One region of the Caballeronia sp. PC1 genome, then DNA from elsewhere that is predicted to be linked to it. Evidence: predicted binding sites of a transcription regulator. Region 1 holds the regulator's gene; the other holds the start of a gene.
What was found. Region 1 encodes HrcA, which represses chaperone genes, less so after heat shock. Its sites were predicted from a motif close to TTAGCACTCNNNNNNNNNGAGTGCTAA; they were not measured.

Region 2: LY284_RS00390 (co-chaperone GroES) is a predicted target of HrcA. The motif match lies at 5,209-5,235, and genes of this name have one in related genera.

Annotation. Positions count from the first base shown of each region.
Region 1 is NZ_JAJUBH010000001.1:2,203,151-2,211,102, forward strand. It holds gene hemH (ferrochelatase) at 1-965, opposite strand, end outside; gene hrcA (heat-inducible transcriptional repressor HrcA) at 1,085-2,101, opposite strand; gene LY284_RS10585 (NAD kinase) at 2,288-3,184, shown strand; gene recN (DNA repair protein RecN) at 3,213-4,865, shown strand; gene glnE (bifunctional [glutamate--ammonia ligase]-adenylyl-L-tyrosine phosphorylase/[glutamate--ammonia-ligase] adenylyltransferase) at 4,872-7,667, opposite strand; gene LY284_RS10600 (YhdP family protein) at 7,851-7,952, shown strand, end outside.
Region 2 is NZ_JAJUBH010000001.1:69,741-77,692, reverse strand. It holds gene LY284_RS00420 (hypothetical protein) at 1-37, opposite strand, end outside; gene LY284_RS00415 (rubredoxin) at 371-541, opposite strand; gene LY284_RS00410 (hydroxymethylpyrimidine/phosphomethylpyrimidine kinase) at 851-1,726, shown strand; gene LY284_RS00405 (DUF72 domain-containing protein) at 1,783-2,562, shown strand; gene LY284_RS00400 (hypothetical protein) at 2,582-2,995, shown strand; gene groL (chaperonin GroEL) at 3,106-4,746, opposite strand; gene LY284_RS00390 (co-chaperone GroES) at 4,839-5,129, opposite strand; gene LY284_RS00385 (DUF4148 domain-containing protein) at 5,500-5,841, shown strand; gene LY284_RS00380 (DUF2242 domain-containing protein) at 6,009-6,776, shown strand; gene LY284_RS00375 (3-hydroxybutyrate oligomer hydrolase family protein) at 6,799-7,952, opposite strand, start outside.

The sequences.
Region 1 (7,952 bases):
AGGCAGGCGATGCGGTGAAAATGCTTGCCGCCGGCCTTCAGGAATTCGTCACGCACCTCGATGCCGATTTCCTCGATGGTCTCCAGGCAATCGGCCGTGAAGCCCGGGCAGAACACGTCCACGCGCGCGACGCCGCCCGCGCCCAGTTCCGCGACCGTCGGCGCGGTGTACGGCTGCAGCCACTCCGCGCGGCCGAAGCGCGACTGGAACGTCACGCGGCACTCGACCGGCGTGAGCCCGAGCGCGGACGTCAGCAGCGAGCCGGTCTGCTGGCACTGGTCGTGATAGGGATCGCCAAGGTCCATCGTGCGCTTGGGCACGCCGTGAAAGCTCAGCACGAGCTTGTCGCCGGCGGCGAAGTCGGGCGCGCCGTGATGCCGCCAGTAGTCGCGCACCTGCTCCGCGAGCGCGGCGATATATGCCGGATGATCCGCGTAATGGCGGATCGTGCGGACCTCGGGCTGATTGCGCACGCGCCTGAGCGCAGCAAACGCGTCGTCGAACGCGGTGGCTGTCGTGGACGACGAATATTGCGGATACATCGGCAGCAGCAGAATGCGGTCCGCGCCTTCGAGCTTCAGTTGATTGAGCATCGCGCCGATGCCGGGCGTGCCATAGCGCATCGCGTAATCGACGATCACGTGATAGTCGTTCGCCGCGAAAAGCCGCCGCAGCCCCTCGACCTGCTTTTCCGTGTGCACGCGCAGCGGCGAGCCTTCCGGCATCCACACTTGCGCGTATTTCCTGGCCGACGCGCGCGAGCGGAACGGCAGGATCGCGCCGCGCAGAATGATCTGCCAGACGAACGCAGGAATTTCGACGACGCGCGGATCGGACAGAAACTGCGCCAGATATTTGCGCACCGCTCGCGGCGTGGGCGCGTCCGGCGTGCCGAGATTGATCAGCAGCACCGCGACGCGATGCGAAGCGCTGGGCTGCGAGGGCAACTCGAGGTCGAAACGCATAGGGGAAGCGGGCCGGAAGGTCGTCGTCGGAAAAGGTGAAGCCATTATAGCGGCGCGCTTCTCGACGCATCATTGGCCGAACGGCCTAGTGGCGGACCCGTGCGCGATGCGCCAGGATGTCACTGATGACTGAGCGACATCGACAGCAAACGCGCGGTGATGTCCACGATCGGAATGACGCGGTTGTACGCCATGCGCGTCGGGCCGATCACGCCGAGCGTGCCGACGATCTTGCCGTTGACTTCGTACGGCGCCGTCACGACGCTCATTTCCTCGATCGGCACGAGATTCGATTCTCCGCCGATGAAAATCTGCACGCCTTGCGCGTGACTCGAAACATCCAGCAATTGCAGGAGGCTCGTCTTTTGGTCGAACAAGTCGAACAGCTTGCGCAGCCGTGCCATGTCGGACGAAAGGTCCGCCACTTCCAGCAGGTTGCGCTCGCCGGAAATCAGCACGGTGTCCGTGGGGTCCGTCTCGGCGGTGCTCGCGACCACGGCGGCCTGCATGAGCGCGGTCATGTCGCCATGCAACTGGTCGATTTCCTCGCGCAGACGCCGGCGCACTTCGTCGAAGGACAGGCCCGCGAAATGCGCGTTGATGTAATTGGAGGCCTCGACGAGCTGCGAGGGCGAGTAGTCGCGCTGCGTGGCCATCATGCGGTTCTGGACATCGCCTTCCGGTGTCACGATGATGAGCAGAATGCGCTTGTCCGACAGCCGCATGAACTCGATCTGCTTGAACATGTGGCTGCGGCGCGGCGTGAGCACGACGCCCGCGAACGACGAGAGATTGGACAGCACGCTCGCCGCCGCCGCGACGATCTTCTGCGGCTCCTCGCCTTGCAGGCGGGTCTTGACCGCAGTGGTCATCGCTTCGTCTTCGGGGCCTTCTACAGTCAGCATCGTGTCGACGAAGAGCCGGTAGCCGCGCGGCGTGGGAATGCGGCCCGCCGACGTATGCGGACTCGCGACCAGGCCGAGCTCTTCCAGGTCCGACATGACGTTGCGGATCGTCGCGGGGCTCAGTTCGAGGCCCGAATGACGTGATAACGTGCGCGAACCGACCGGCTGACCTTCGGCGATGTAGCGCTCGATCAACGTTTTCAGGAGGGTTTGTGCACGTGGGTCTAGCATGGGCAAATTCTAGCTCAACGAGTCGGGGGGCGGCGAGCCGCGCCGCGTGCGCCGCGTTCAACGTCCGCTCCATTCTAGCGAGAAACGGCGGGCCCGCCCGTGCGGCGTCGCGCGGCCCCGCGAAAGCGCGTCCGGAGGCCGTCACCCACGGTTCTTTTCGCTCTCTGACTATGGTGTAATGCCGGCATGGAAATTGGCCAATTCAAGACCGTCGCCCTCGTGGGGCGCACCAACACGCCGGGCATCGAGGCGCCGCTGAGAGCGCTCGCCGATCTCCTTGCGCAGCAAGGGTTCGAGGTCGTGTTCGAGGCGGGCACCGCGAAGGACGTCGGCGTCACGGAATTCCCGGCGCTGTCCATCGCCGAGATGGGCGCGCGCGCGGACGTCGCGATCGTGCTCGGCGGCGACGGCACGATGCTCGGCATCGGCCGGCAGCTCGCGCCGTACAAGACGCCGCTCATCGGCGTGAATCACGGGCGGCTCGGCTTCATCACGGACATTCCGCTCAAGGCCATGCGCGAGATCGTGCCGCAGCTGCTCGCCGGCCAGTTCGAGCGCGAGGAGCGCAGCCTGCTCGAAGCGCGCATCGTGCGCAACGACAAGCCGATCTACCACGCGCTCGCCTTCAACGATGTCGTCGTGAACCGTAGCGGCTTCTCCGGCATGGCGGAGCTGCGCGTGTCCGTCGATGGCCACTTCATGTACAACCAGCGCTCGGACGGCCTGATCGTCGCCACGCCGACCGGCTCGACCGCCTATGCGCTGTCGTCCGCGGGGCCGATCCTGCATCCGCAGTTGCAAGGTTTCGTGCTCGTGCCGATCGCGCCGCACTCGCTGTCGAATCGTCCGATCGTGCTGTCCGACGACTCCAAAGTGACCATTCAGATCATCGCCGGGCGCGACGTGAACGTGAACTTCGACATGCAGTCGTTCACCGCCGTCGAGCTGAACGACGCCATCGAAGTGCGGCGCTCCAAGCATACGGTGCCGGTGCTGCATCCGGTCGGCTACAGCACCTACGCGACGCTGCGCAAGAAGCTGCACTGGAACGAGCATCCGTCGCAGGACGCCTCTTCTCTCTGAACTACCGATTTCCCCTTCCGAAGCGTCCATGCTCCGTCATCTTTCGATTCGAGATTTCGTCATCGTCGCAACACTGGATATCGATTTCGATCCAGGCTTCACGGTCTTTTCGGGTGAAACCGGCGCGGGCAAGTCGATTCTGATCGACGCCCTCGCGCTCACGCTCGGCGCGCGCGGCGACGCGAGCGTCGTGCGCACCGGTCAGGCACGCGCGGACATCACCGCTGAATTCGCAACGCATCCGGTCGTCACGCACTGGCTGGACGAGCATGCGCTCACGCAGGACGGCGATTCGGTCATGCTGCGCCGGGTGATCGATTCGGGCGGCCGCTCGCGCGCGTTCATCAACGGCACGCCGGCGACGCTCGCGCAACTGCGCGAAGTGGGCGAAATGCTCGTCGATATTCACGGGCAGCACGCGCATCAACTGCTGATGCGCCCGGATGCACAACGCGAACTCTTCGACACGCACGCGCAACTGCTCGACACCGCCGGCGCCGTGAACCGCGCGTGGCGCGCGATGCGCGACGCGCAGCAGGCGGTCGAGGCCGCGCAGAGCCGCGACCGCGAACTGCAACTGGAGCGCGAGCGCCTCGCGTGGCAACTGAGCGAGTTCGACAAGCTCGCGCCGCAGCCGGGCGAATGGGAAGAAGTGAGCGCGGAGCATCATCGGCTGTCGCATTCGGCGAGTCTCATCGACGGCGTGCAGGGTGCGCTCGGCGCGCTCTCCGAATCCGACGAAGCCATGATCTCTCAGCTTGCCGCGATCGTCTCGAAGCTGCGCGGCCTCGCCGATATCGATCCGGCGCTGAACGACGTGCTCGCGTCGCTCGAACCGGCCGAGATCCAGTTGCAGGAGGCGTCGTACTCGCTCTCGCATTACGCGCAGCGGCTGGAGCTCGATCCCGACCGGCTCGCGCAGGTCGAGCGGCGCATGGATCAATTGCATTCGACGGCGCGCAAGTTCCGGCTTCAGCCCGAAACGCTGCCCGAGGAACACGACGCGCGCCGCAAACAGCTCGCCGAACTCGACGCCGCCGCCGATCTCGACGCGCTCAACGCCGCCGCCCAAAAGGCGAAGAGCGCGTACCTCGACCAGGCCAAAGTGCTGTCGAAGGCGCGCGCCAAGGCCGCGAAAAACCTGTCGAAAGCGGTCACGGAAGGCATGCAGGAATTGTCGATGGCGGGCGGACGGTTCGAAGTCGCGCTCGTGCCGCTCGCCGAAGGCGGGGCGAGTGGTCTGGAGCAGATCGAATTCCGCGTCGCGGGTCACGCGGGTGTGGCGCTCAGGCCGCTCGCGAAAGTGGCTTCAGGCGGCGAGCTCGCGCGTATCAGCCTCGCGCTTGCCGTGATCGCGAGTACCGCAAGCCCGACGCCCACGCTGATCTTCGACGAAGTGGACACGGGCATCGGCGGCGGCGTCGCGGAAGTGGTCGGGCGTCTCTTGCATCAGCTCGGCCGCGACCGCCAGGTTCTGTGCGTCACGCACCTGCCGCAAGTGGCCGCGCGCGGCGATCAGCACTTCCAGGTCGCGAAGTCTTCCGACGACGTGGGCGGCACCGTCAGCACCGTCATGCCGCTCGACAAGGGCAAGCGCATCGAGGAAGTCGCGCGCATGCTCGGCGGCATCGAAATCACCGCGACCACACGCAAGCACGCGAAGGAAATGCTGGCGGCGTAAGCCGTTTTACTGCGCCGCCACCGCGAACACCCGCTCCCACAACGCCGTCACCGCGTCGCGTTCGGCCTGAACCTCGGCCGGATCGACGCGCGCCTTTTCCATGCCGTCGAGCCGCAGCGTGTGCTGGAGCTTGCGGTAATGCCGGTAGGCCGCGCCGATCACGTCGGCCTCGTCCTCCGCGATCAAACCGCTTCGCGCCGCGATCTTCAGCAGCGTGATATTCCCCGCGTTGCGCAAGAACTCGCGATGCTCGCGCGCATGCAGCAGCACCCAGTACTGCACGATGAACTCGATATCGACCATGCCGCCGCGATCGTGCTTCAGGTCGAAAAGCGCGCCGTGGTTCGGATGGCCCGCGAAAACCCGCTCGCGCATCGCGACGATCTCGCGCGCGAGCGCGGCCGCATCGCGCTCCATGACGAGCACGTCGGCGCGAATCGCTTCGAACTGCTCGCCGATTTCGGCGTCGCCGGCGCTGTAACGGGCGCGCGACAGCGCCTGATGCTCCCAGACCCATGCGGTGTTCGCCGCGTCGCCTTCGCGAATCTGATAGCGGCGGAACGACGCGAGATCGGTCACGAGCAGGCCGGACTCGCCATTGGGCCGCAAGCGCAGATCGACGTCGAACAGCGTGCCCGCGCCGGTCGCGGCCGTGAGCCACGTAATAAGACGGCGCGTGAACATCGCGTAGAGGTCGGCGGCCGAATCGTGCGGGTCATCGTAGAGAAAGATGAGATCGAGATCCGAGGCATAGCCCAGCTCCTTGCCGCCGAGCTTTCCGTAAGCGATGACCGCGAAGCGCGGCGTCTCGCGATGCCGCTTCGGGAAGTGCTTCCACACGGTTTGCACCGTCACGTCGAGGACGGCGTCGGCGAGTTCGGACAGGCGGTCGCTCACATGCTCGACGCTCAAGCGCCCGGCGAGATCGATCAGCAGAATGCGGAACACTTCGGCCTGATGCGCGTGACGCAGCAGATCCATCTGATGTTCGGCGTCCTCCGCGGCGTCGAGGCGCGCGGTCAGCGAGCGCTTGAACGCGGCCCAGTCGAAAGGGCTTGCGATGGCTTCGTCGTCGAGCAGTTCGTCGAGCAACTGCGGATGGCGGATCAGATAGCCCGCTGCCCAGCGCGAGCCCGACAGCACCGAGAGCACGCGCGCGAGCGCCGCCGGATACTCCGTCAGAAGCGCGAGATAGGCGCCGCGCTTGCCGATGGCTTCGAGCAGATCGAAAAGCCGCGTGATGGTGTCGCCGCGCCGCGCCGCGTCGATGGACTGCACGGCTTCGAGCGCCCGCTGCGCGACGATATCGAAGCGCTCGCGGCTCTGCGACGGCAAGCCCGCATAGCGCGCCGAATTCCACACGCCCGTGAGACGCGATAACACCGGCGCGGGATCGGCGAAGCCGAGCTCCATGAGACGCGCGGCGAGCTCTTCCTGCGCGGAGTCGTCGGCGAGCGCGCTGCTCCAGATCCAAGACGCCACCGAATCTTCCGCGACGCCGCAGCCGCCCTGCCCGCTCACCTTGTCGGCGAAGATCGCGTCGAACTGCTGCTCGACGAGCTCGCGATGCGCGTCGAGTTTTTCCATCAGCGCGGGATAGTCCGCGAAGCCGAGCGATTTCGCGAGCAGCGCGCGTTCGTCGTCGGCGACGGGCATCGCGTGCGTCTGCGCGTCGTTGCGGTATTGCAGCCGATGCTCGATCGTGCGCAAGAAGAGATACGCCTCGGAGAGCGCCGCGCAGATGTTCGGCGCGAGCAGGCCGTGCGCCGCGGCGCGTTCCAGCACCGCGAGCGTCGGACGAATGCGGAAATCGGCTGCCTGACCGCCGCGAATCAGCTGGAATACCTGCGCGCTGAACTCGATTTCGCGGATGCCGCCGCGCCCGAGCTTGATGTCGTCGGCTTTGTCGGGGCGCATCGACGCGCGCCGCCGCGCTTCCTGCCGGATCTGCTGATGCAGCGAACGGATCGCCGCGATCACGCCGTAATCGAGATAACGCCGGTAGATGAACGGCGTCGCGATCGCTTCGAGCTGCTTCACGAGACGCTTTGCCGAATCGCTTTGCGTCTCCGACACGAGCCGCCCTTTGATCCACGCGTAGCGCTCCCACTCGCGGCCCTGCACGTAGAAATATTCTTCGAGCATGCCGAGGCTGCACACGAGCGGCCCGGAGTCGCCGTTGGGCCGCAGCCGCATGTCCACGCGAAACACGTAACCGTCCTGCGTGATCTCCGCGAGCGCGCCGATCAGCCGCCGGCCGAGCCGTGTGAAGAATTCCTGCGTCGGCAGCGGCGAGCGCGTGCCGCCCGAGGTTTCGCCGTCTTCTTCATACACGAAGATCAGGTCGATATCCGACGATGCGTTAAGCTCGCGCCCGCCCAGCTTGCCCATGCCGACGACACCGAGCGTGAGCCGCTCGCCATCGGGGCCGCGCGGCTCGCCGAAGAGCGCTTCGAGATCCGCCGACAGCACCGCGAGCGCGCGCTGCACGGTGACTTCGGCGAGGTCGGTCATCGCGCCGGTGACTTCGGCGACATCCGCCGCGCCGGTAAGATCGCGCTCCATCACCGTGCAGAAGACATCGGTTCGCAAGCGGCGCAGCGCGGTCTTCAATGCGGCTTCGTCGAGCACGCCGTTTTCGGTGCACGGCGTGCAGTGCGCATCGAGCCGCGCTTCGATCCATGCGCGCGTGATGGGCGCCTGCGACCACTGCGCGACGTTCGACGCCAGTTCGGGACGCGCTGCATAGGCGCGCGCCGCATAGTTGGAATAATCGGAACTGAGAAGAGTGGCGTCGGTCATGAAAGGTTGGGTTCGCTCATTGCTTCCGGAAAGACACAGCAGTTCGCACAACGCGCCGCGAGTCTTGCCGGGCGCGGCTTCGCGAGCGTCTACGAGTGCGCAGGCAGCGGCCGTCCCCGCAATGCCCGTGTTACATTTCAGCGTCAAACACGCAAAACTACCATATCGCCGAACAGCCGCAGCATGTCCGACAGCAGACGATCCGTCGACCCGACCGAAGTTGGACAAGCCAAGCCCAGCGGCAACGCCGAGCGCGTGCTTTCACGCGTCTTCAAATTCGTTCTC
Region 2 (7,952 bases), 2.1 Mb from region 1:
CTTCGAATGCAACGGGCAGATCGGGACGAGAAGTCATAACAAGCGCTCACAAGCCGGTTCACCGGCGCGGCGGTGGATCGCCGTCGCGCGCGGTTTGGATTGCACGATCGATAAACGGCGACGTGCGGCGAGCGATCCGCGCGCCGCTCACCGCGCCTGCTTCAAGCGTATGCGCTAACGAACCGGTGCGGGAATCGAATGCGCTCCGCCGACGCTTTCGCGCCCTCTTTCGCCGCAACGAACTCGCGTTACGCTGCAAAACCAGAAAACCGCGCGAGCCGCACGCGCCTCGCGCCGCCGCAGCGGAACGCGGCCCGCAAAAAACGCGCGCCGCATGACGCGAGTCATGCGGCGCGGCAGAACGACAAGATCAGATCTGAACCATCTCGAAATCTTCCTTGCGGGCTCCGCATTCGGGACAGGTCCAGTTGATCGGAACGTCCTCCCAGCGCGTGCCCGGCGCGATGCCCTCTTCGGGCAATCCCGCCTCCTCGTCGTAGATCCAGCCGCAGATCAGGCACATCCAGCTTCTGTATTCCATACTTATGCCGCGTCGATTGGTCGGTTGAAATTAGGACATGATGGTACCGTGTTGCCGTGTCGATGCCTAGCAAGCTGCCCGCCCGCAATCGCGCGCGGCGTGACATCGGTCGAAACGGCCGTCATGCGGGTTGCCGTGCCAAGGCTAGCGCGCCGGAAAAAAGTGCGCAAAGAAAACAGCCGGGCGGCATTAGGACGCATAATCAGACATGACCGGGCGGGCATCCGCTCACGCGCTTAGGGCGCGGACGGGTCCGCTTTACGCCGATCGTCCAATCAAGCATCCAATACCATAATGTCCGCTTTTGCCATGACCGGCGATTCCCCACCGATCGTACTCACCTTCGGCCTCTCGGACCCCACGGGCGGCTCGGGCCTGCAAGCCGACCTGCTGACGCTCGCCAGCATGGGCTGCCACGGCGCGACCGTGCTCACCGGCTACGCGGTGCGCGACTCCGCGACCTGCGACGAAGTGACGGGCCTCGACCCGGATGCCGTCGCGACCCAGGCGCGCATGTTGCTAGAGGACATGCCGATCGCCGCCTTCAAGATCGGCGCGGCGACGCGCGCGGAACTCGTGTCCGCCATCGCCGAAGTCGTTTCCGACTACGACGACGTGCCGCTGATCCTCGCGCCGGATTTCACGCTCGACGACGAACACGTTCTGTCCGCCGACGAGCTGCGCGAATCGCTCGCCGATCTGCTCGTGCCGCAAACCACCATGCTGATTGCCGATCACGCCACGCTACTGCAACTCGCGCAGCCGGACAGCGACGCCGAATCGCCCACGCTGGATTCCGCGATTTCGCACATCCTCGCGCAGGGCTGCGAGTACGTGCTCGCGATGGAAACCGGCACGCACCGGCACGTCAACACGCTCTACAGCGAGGAGGGCCAGGTGCGGCAGGACACGTGGGAGCGCAGCGTGCAACGCATCATGGGCCTGACCGATACGCTCGGCTCGGCGGTCGCCGCGCTGCTCGCCAACGGCCAGGAGCCGGCCGAGGCCGCGCGCGAGGCGCAGGAATACGTCTTCCAGGCCGCACGCGCCGCGTTCCGCCCCGGCATGGGCGCGTATCTGCCGGACCGCTTCTTCTGGGCGCGTTCGAACGACGCGGATGAAGACAGCGACGCGTCCTCGCTGCCCGACGATCCGCCCGGACTGCCCGGAGAAGCGCGCCACTGATTTCGCGTCAAAGATTTCCGCGTCGACGAATTCAATAAGGGAGGCCACGCGAGCGCATGCCATATCGACTGCCCCATCTGCACAAGCCCGGCCCGCAAGGCGCGATCCGCATTGGCTGCGCGGGCTGGGGCCTGTCGAGCGCCGTCTCGGCCAGTTTTCCGCACGAAGGCACGCATCTCGAACGCTACTCGCACGTGCTCACGTGCGTCGAGATCAACACCAGCTTCTACAAGCCGCATCGCGAACAGACCTACGCGCACTGGGCGGAGAGCGTGCCCGATTCGTTCCGCTTTTCCGTCAAGCTGCCGAAGGCGATCACGCACGATGCGCGGCTCGCGAACTCCGAAGCCTTGCTCGACGAATTTCTTCACGCGGCCGGGCAACTCGGCGACAAGCTCGGCTGCTGGCTCGTGCAACTGCCGCCGAGCCTGCCCTTCGATCATGAAATCGCCGAGACATTTTTCAAGGCGCTGCGCGAGCGCACGAAGCTGCCGGTGGCGTGCGAGGCGCGCGAACAAAGCTGGTTCACCACGCATGCGGCGGCGCTGCTGAAGGCGCATCACATCGCCTACGTGGACGCCGACCCGATTCCCGACGATTGCGAGATCAAGCATCGCGCGGACACCTCGCTCGTGTACGTTCGGCTGCACGGCTCGCCCGAGCTCTACAAGTCTTCCTACAACTACACCTACCTCGACGATCTCGCCCACACGCTGCACGCGCGCGCGAAGAAGACGGCCGAGGTCTGGTGCGTCTTCGACAACACGGCGGAAGGCAACGCGCAGCCCAATGCGCTGCATCTGATGGAGCGCTTGCGGATTCACCACAAGGTCTGACTCTCTGGAGGATTGCCCGATGCGAAAACCGGCAGAACGTCTTGCACGCCTGATCGGAGCCACGCTGCTCGCCTCACTGCTTGGTTTCAGCGCGCCGGGTCAGGCGCAGAACGCCACACCCGCGGGCGACGGCACCTTCCTGCTGACGATCTTCCTCAAGCACGACGAATCGAAGACGCTGCCGCAGATCAATCAGCAATTGAAGGAACAGGGCTACTTCAAGACGTTCCCGCCGCCGGGCATCGAAGTGGTGTCGTGGTACGTGATGATGGGCATCGGCCAAGTCGTGACGCTGCGCGTGCCCGCAGACCGCCTGCGCGAAGTGAACCGGGCGATCGAAACGACCGCCTGGGGTGGCTATCGCACGGAGTTTTATCCGACGTACGACTACAAGGCCGCGGCGCAGAAGTTGCGCGATGAGATGAACAAATGAACTAGGCGAAAAGAACTAGGCGAAAAAAAACCCGCATCGCTGCGGGTTTTCTTTTGGCATGACGCGAGCCTCTTTCGAGACCCGCGCCGATGTAATCGGCTTTCGCCTGCTTACATGTCCATGCCCATGCCGCCCATGCCGCCGGGCATGCCGCCAGGCATCGGAGCATCTTCCTTCGGCAGTTCGGCAACGGCTGCGTCGGTCGTCAGCAGCAGGCCTGCCACCGATGCCGCGTTTTGCAGCGCGGTGCGCGTGACCTTCGTCGGGTCGACGACGCCGGCTTCAACCAGGTCGCCGTACTCGCCGGTCGCCGCGTTGTAGCCGTAGTTGCCCGAACCCTGAGCAACCGCCGCCACGACCACCGATGCTTCTTCGCCGCCGTTTGTGACGATCTGACGCAGCGGCTCTTCCATTGCGCGCAGCACGATCTTGATGCCAGCGTCCTGGTCCGCATTCGCGCCCTTCACGCCTTCGATCGCCTTGCGAGCGCGGATCAGCGCAACGCCGCCGCCAGCCACGATGCCTTCTTCCACCGCTGCGCGCGTTGCGTGCAGTGCGTCTTCGACACGTGCCTTCTTTTCCTTCATTTCGACTTCGGTCGCAGCGCCGACCTTGATCACCGCAACGCCGCCGGCCAGCTTGGCCACGCGTTCTTGCAGCTTTTCACGGTCGTAATCCGACGTTGCTTCTTCGATCTGCGTGCGCACTTGCTTCACGCGCGCTTCGATGTTCACGGCTTCGCCAGCGCCGTCGATGATCGTCGTGTTTTCCTTGCCCACTTCGATGCGCTTCGCCTGGCCCAGTTCAGCCAGCGTTGCCTTCTCGAGCGTGAGGCCGGTTTCTTCCGCAACCACTTGACCGCCGGTCAGGATCGCGATGTCTTCCAGCATGGCCTTGCGACGGTCGCCGAAGCCCGGAGCCTTAACAGCAACGGTCTTCAGGATGCCGCGGATGTTGTTGACGACCAGCGTCGCCAGCGCTTCGCCTTCGACGTCTTCAGCGATGATCAGCAGCGGACGGCCAGCCTTTGCAACTTGTTCCAGCACCGGCAGCAGATCGCGGATGTTCGAAACCTTCTTGTCGTGCAGCAGCACGAACGGGTTTTCGAGGACGGCGACTTGCTTGTCCGGGTTGTTGATGAAGTACGGCGACAGGTAGCCGCGGTCGAACTGCATGCCTTCCACAACGTCGAGTTCGTCTTGCAGCGACTTGCCGTCTTCGACGGTGATGACGCCTTCCTTGCCGACCTTGTCCATCGCTTCAGCGATGCGATCGCCGATCGACGTGTCGCTGTTCGCCGAGATCGCGCCGACTTGTGCGATTTCCTTGTTGGTCGTGCAGGGCTTGCTGATCTTGCGCAGTTCTTCGATTGCGGCTGCAACAGCCTTGTCGATGCCGCGCTTCAGGTCCATCGGGTTCATGCCCGATGCGACGTACTTCATGCCTTCGCGGACGATCGATTGCGCGAGCACGGTAGCGGTCGTGGTGCCGTCACCTGCGTTGTCGCTGGTCTTGGAAGCGACTTCCTTGACCATCTGCGCGCCCATGTTCTGGAGCTTGTCCTTCAGTTCGATTTCCTTCGCGACCGAAACACCGTCCTTCGTGACCGTCGGGCCGCCGAAAGAGCGCTCGAGCACGACGTTGCGGCCCTTCGGACCCAGCGTGACCTTGACCGCGTTGGCCAGGATGTTCACGCCTTCGACCATCTTGGCGCGTGCGGAATCGCCAAAAGTGACTTCTTTAGCTGCCATATCCAAACTCCTTGAGTCTATTCAGTGTGCAGGCTTCGCTGCGGCGCTTGAGAAAGCGAGATCGCGCGAAGCCGAACGTGCAGGAAGGATGCTTACTTGACCAGAACGGCCATGATGTCTTCTTCGCGCATGACGAGCAGTTCCTGCCCGTCGACCTTGACGGTCTGGCCGGCGTACTTGCCGAACAGCACGCGGTCGCCGACCTTCACGTCGAGCGCGATTTGCGCGCCCTTGTCATCGCGCTTGCCCGGGCCGATGGCCAGGACTTCGCCTTGATCCGGCTTCTCAGCCGCAGCTTCCGGAATCACGATGCCCGATGCGGTCTTGGTTTCCTGGTCCAGACGCTTGACGATAACGCGATCGTGCAAAGGACGAAGGTTCATACACACTCCTCTCTTGATTGAGACTGAAAACGCGGGAAAACCCGTCCTAGGAGAACATTCTCTTCGGACGGCAATCTTGTTAGCACTCTCGTGCAGTGAGTGCCAATTATATGGACCGAGTTTGACAATTTCAAGGAGGGGAGCGAGCGGGGAATCCCGTAGGACAAGGCATCGCGCGCATCGACTTCAATATAAACAATGAAGACCGAGCACCCGATAGACGCGATTAATGCTGATTCGCGAAGGCTGATTTGTTCAGATCAGGGTTTTTACCTAGGACGCTGCGGCTTAGACTGCTTCTCAACGACGAAGCAGTGGAGAGACACCTCACCACCCGCAACGTTCCCTAAATCAGCATTCGGAGGTCATCATGTTCAAGTCACTCGTTCCCGCCCTCGCCATCGCTGCCGTGCTCGCCGTGCCCAGTTTCGCCCAGGCGCGCGAAGACGGTCCCGTCACCCGCGCGCAAGTGCGCGCCGAGCTGGTCCAGCTCGAACGCGCCGGCTATAACCCGACCGGCGACCAGACCAATTACCCCGCCGACATCCAGGCCGCCGAGGCGCGCGTCAATGCGCAGCAAGGCGTCGCTGCATCGTCGTTTGGCGGTGCGGAAGAAGACGCGTCGGCGTCGGGGCATGCGAGCCGTCTGAGCTTTATCGATCGCATCGTGCGTCCGTCGGCGGCGAACCCGGTCGACTTCAGCCGTCCGTAATCCATACGATCGCACTCGAAGCGATGAATCGACGAAGTTAGCGCCTTCCATCACGCTGTAAGCGATAGATTCGACGATGTTTTTAGACTGTGCTTTTTCATCGGCCAGTCCGGCGGGTCTACAATTTGTGTCCGTCGTTGACACAAATTCTGGACCCGCCGCCTCTCATGCCCATGCCGTCCCCGCGTCTCGCCCTCGCCTCTCTCGGACTCGTCGCTCTCGCCGCGTGCGGAGGCCGCGGCGCGGTCACGCCGAGCTATCAGCAGGAACTGTTCACCACGGGCGCGAGCCCGTTCGCGCACAACTTCGACGCCACCGTCAACGAAACCTGCGAGGCCGCGCGCCGCGCACTGCTCTCGCAAGGCTTTCTCACGACGATGGGCCAGCCCGACAGCGTCGACGCCACCAAGAATTTCCAGCCGAACGCCGATACGCACGTCGCCGTCTCGTTCCACGTCGTGTGCACGCCGGGCGAGAACGCGACGAACCAGAGCATCGCCTACGTGAACGCCGTGCAGGACGGCTACGCGCTCAAGAAGAGCGATACCTCGGCGAGCGTCGGCCTCTCGGTGCTCGGTTCGCTTTCGCTGCCGATCCGTTCGAACAGCGATGCGATGGTCAAGATTTCGAGCGAGACCGTGCCCGCGGGCAAGTTCTACGACCGCTTCTTCAACCTGATGAGCCATTACCTCAATACGGTGCCGCGCAGCTCGCCCATCGCGTCCGATGAGGTGAAGAGCAAGCCGCTCGCGCCCTCGCTCATCGTCAGTTCGCCCGAACTCACGCCGACGCCGATCGTCGTGCAGACGCCCGAAGCCGCGACGGCCATCCAGGCATCGGATGCCGCGGCCGAAACGAAGCGCCAGGCGCAAGCGGCCGCATCGGAGGCAGTGGCCGCATCGGCGCCGAACGCGGCGTCCGCACCGGCGCATTGAGCGCCGGTCCGGGACGCCGCGTTCAATTCGGCACGTTCACCGTTCCGCCGCCCACCGTGATCGCGTTCGCGCCCGGATCGCTCGCGATCGGCGGCAGGTTCGACGCCGTGAGCGCGGGCGCCGAGCCGGGCGTGCCGCCACGCGCCACTGCGCGCACTACTTGCGAGGGCGGCAACGCGGCATTGTTCTTCAGGTGATTCCACATCAGGTTGAGCGCCTGAATATCGTAGTAATGCACCGGAATGAAGCGCGTGTCGAAGCCCGCCACGGACAGGAAGGCGTCGAAATGCTGGCCGTTCGCGATCTCGTAGAGCGAAAGCTGGCTCTTGTTGCCCTCCGCCACGCGATTCGCGCCGAGGTACGGGCGCGACGCATGATTGATCGGCACGAGCGCGTCCGCGCGGCCCTGCACGATGATCGCGGGCTTGCCGCGCAGGTTCGCATTCACGCGGATGGCGTTCACGCTGTCGACCATCGTCGCATTGCCGTTCGCCCATAGGCCGCGCAGACACGCCGCGCCGAGATAGCTGGCATCGGGCGTGGCAAAGCGATGATCCGCCGCGCCCGCCGTGCCGGCGTTGTAGACGAGGTTGATGCCGTTCGTCGGCGGAATGCCGTTACCGTTGCCGAAGATCGTCGGCATCGGCGAGACGACTGGCGCCACGCCCGCCGCACCCGTGACCGCGTTGGTCGTGCCGAAGCTGAAGTTGCACAGGTTGTCGAGCACGCTCGCCTTCATGTACGCATCGACGTAAGTGACGGCCACGGCCGGCACCGCCTGCGAGTCCCACATCGGCGCCTGGAGCGCATCCGAATCGGTCTGATAACCCGCCTGATGAAGCTGGTTCAGCGCGTCGGTGGCCTGCGCGACCGTGTTGCCGCCCGAGACGAGCCCGTTCGCGGCGAGCGTCGCGCAGCGCGCCGTGCGGATCGCGTTGGTCGTCGCGACCGGAAGCGTCGTCAGATACGGCGCGCCGGCCGCGGCGGGCGCGAGCGCCGCGCATGGTTGCAGCAGATTGGCGAGCGTCGTGTAGTCCGCGAGCGGCCTCCCGAACGAGCCGACCGGCACGCCGCCCTGCCGCACCGAAACCTGCGGCGGCAGATTCAGATTGATCTGCGGCTCGCCGACGACGACCGCCGTGATCCAGCCGTCGGTGTCCTGCTCCGCGGCCGCCA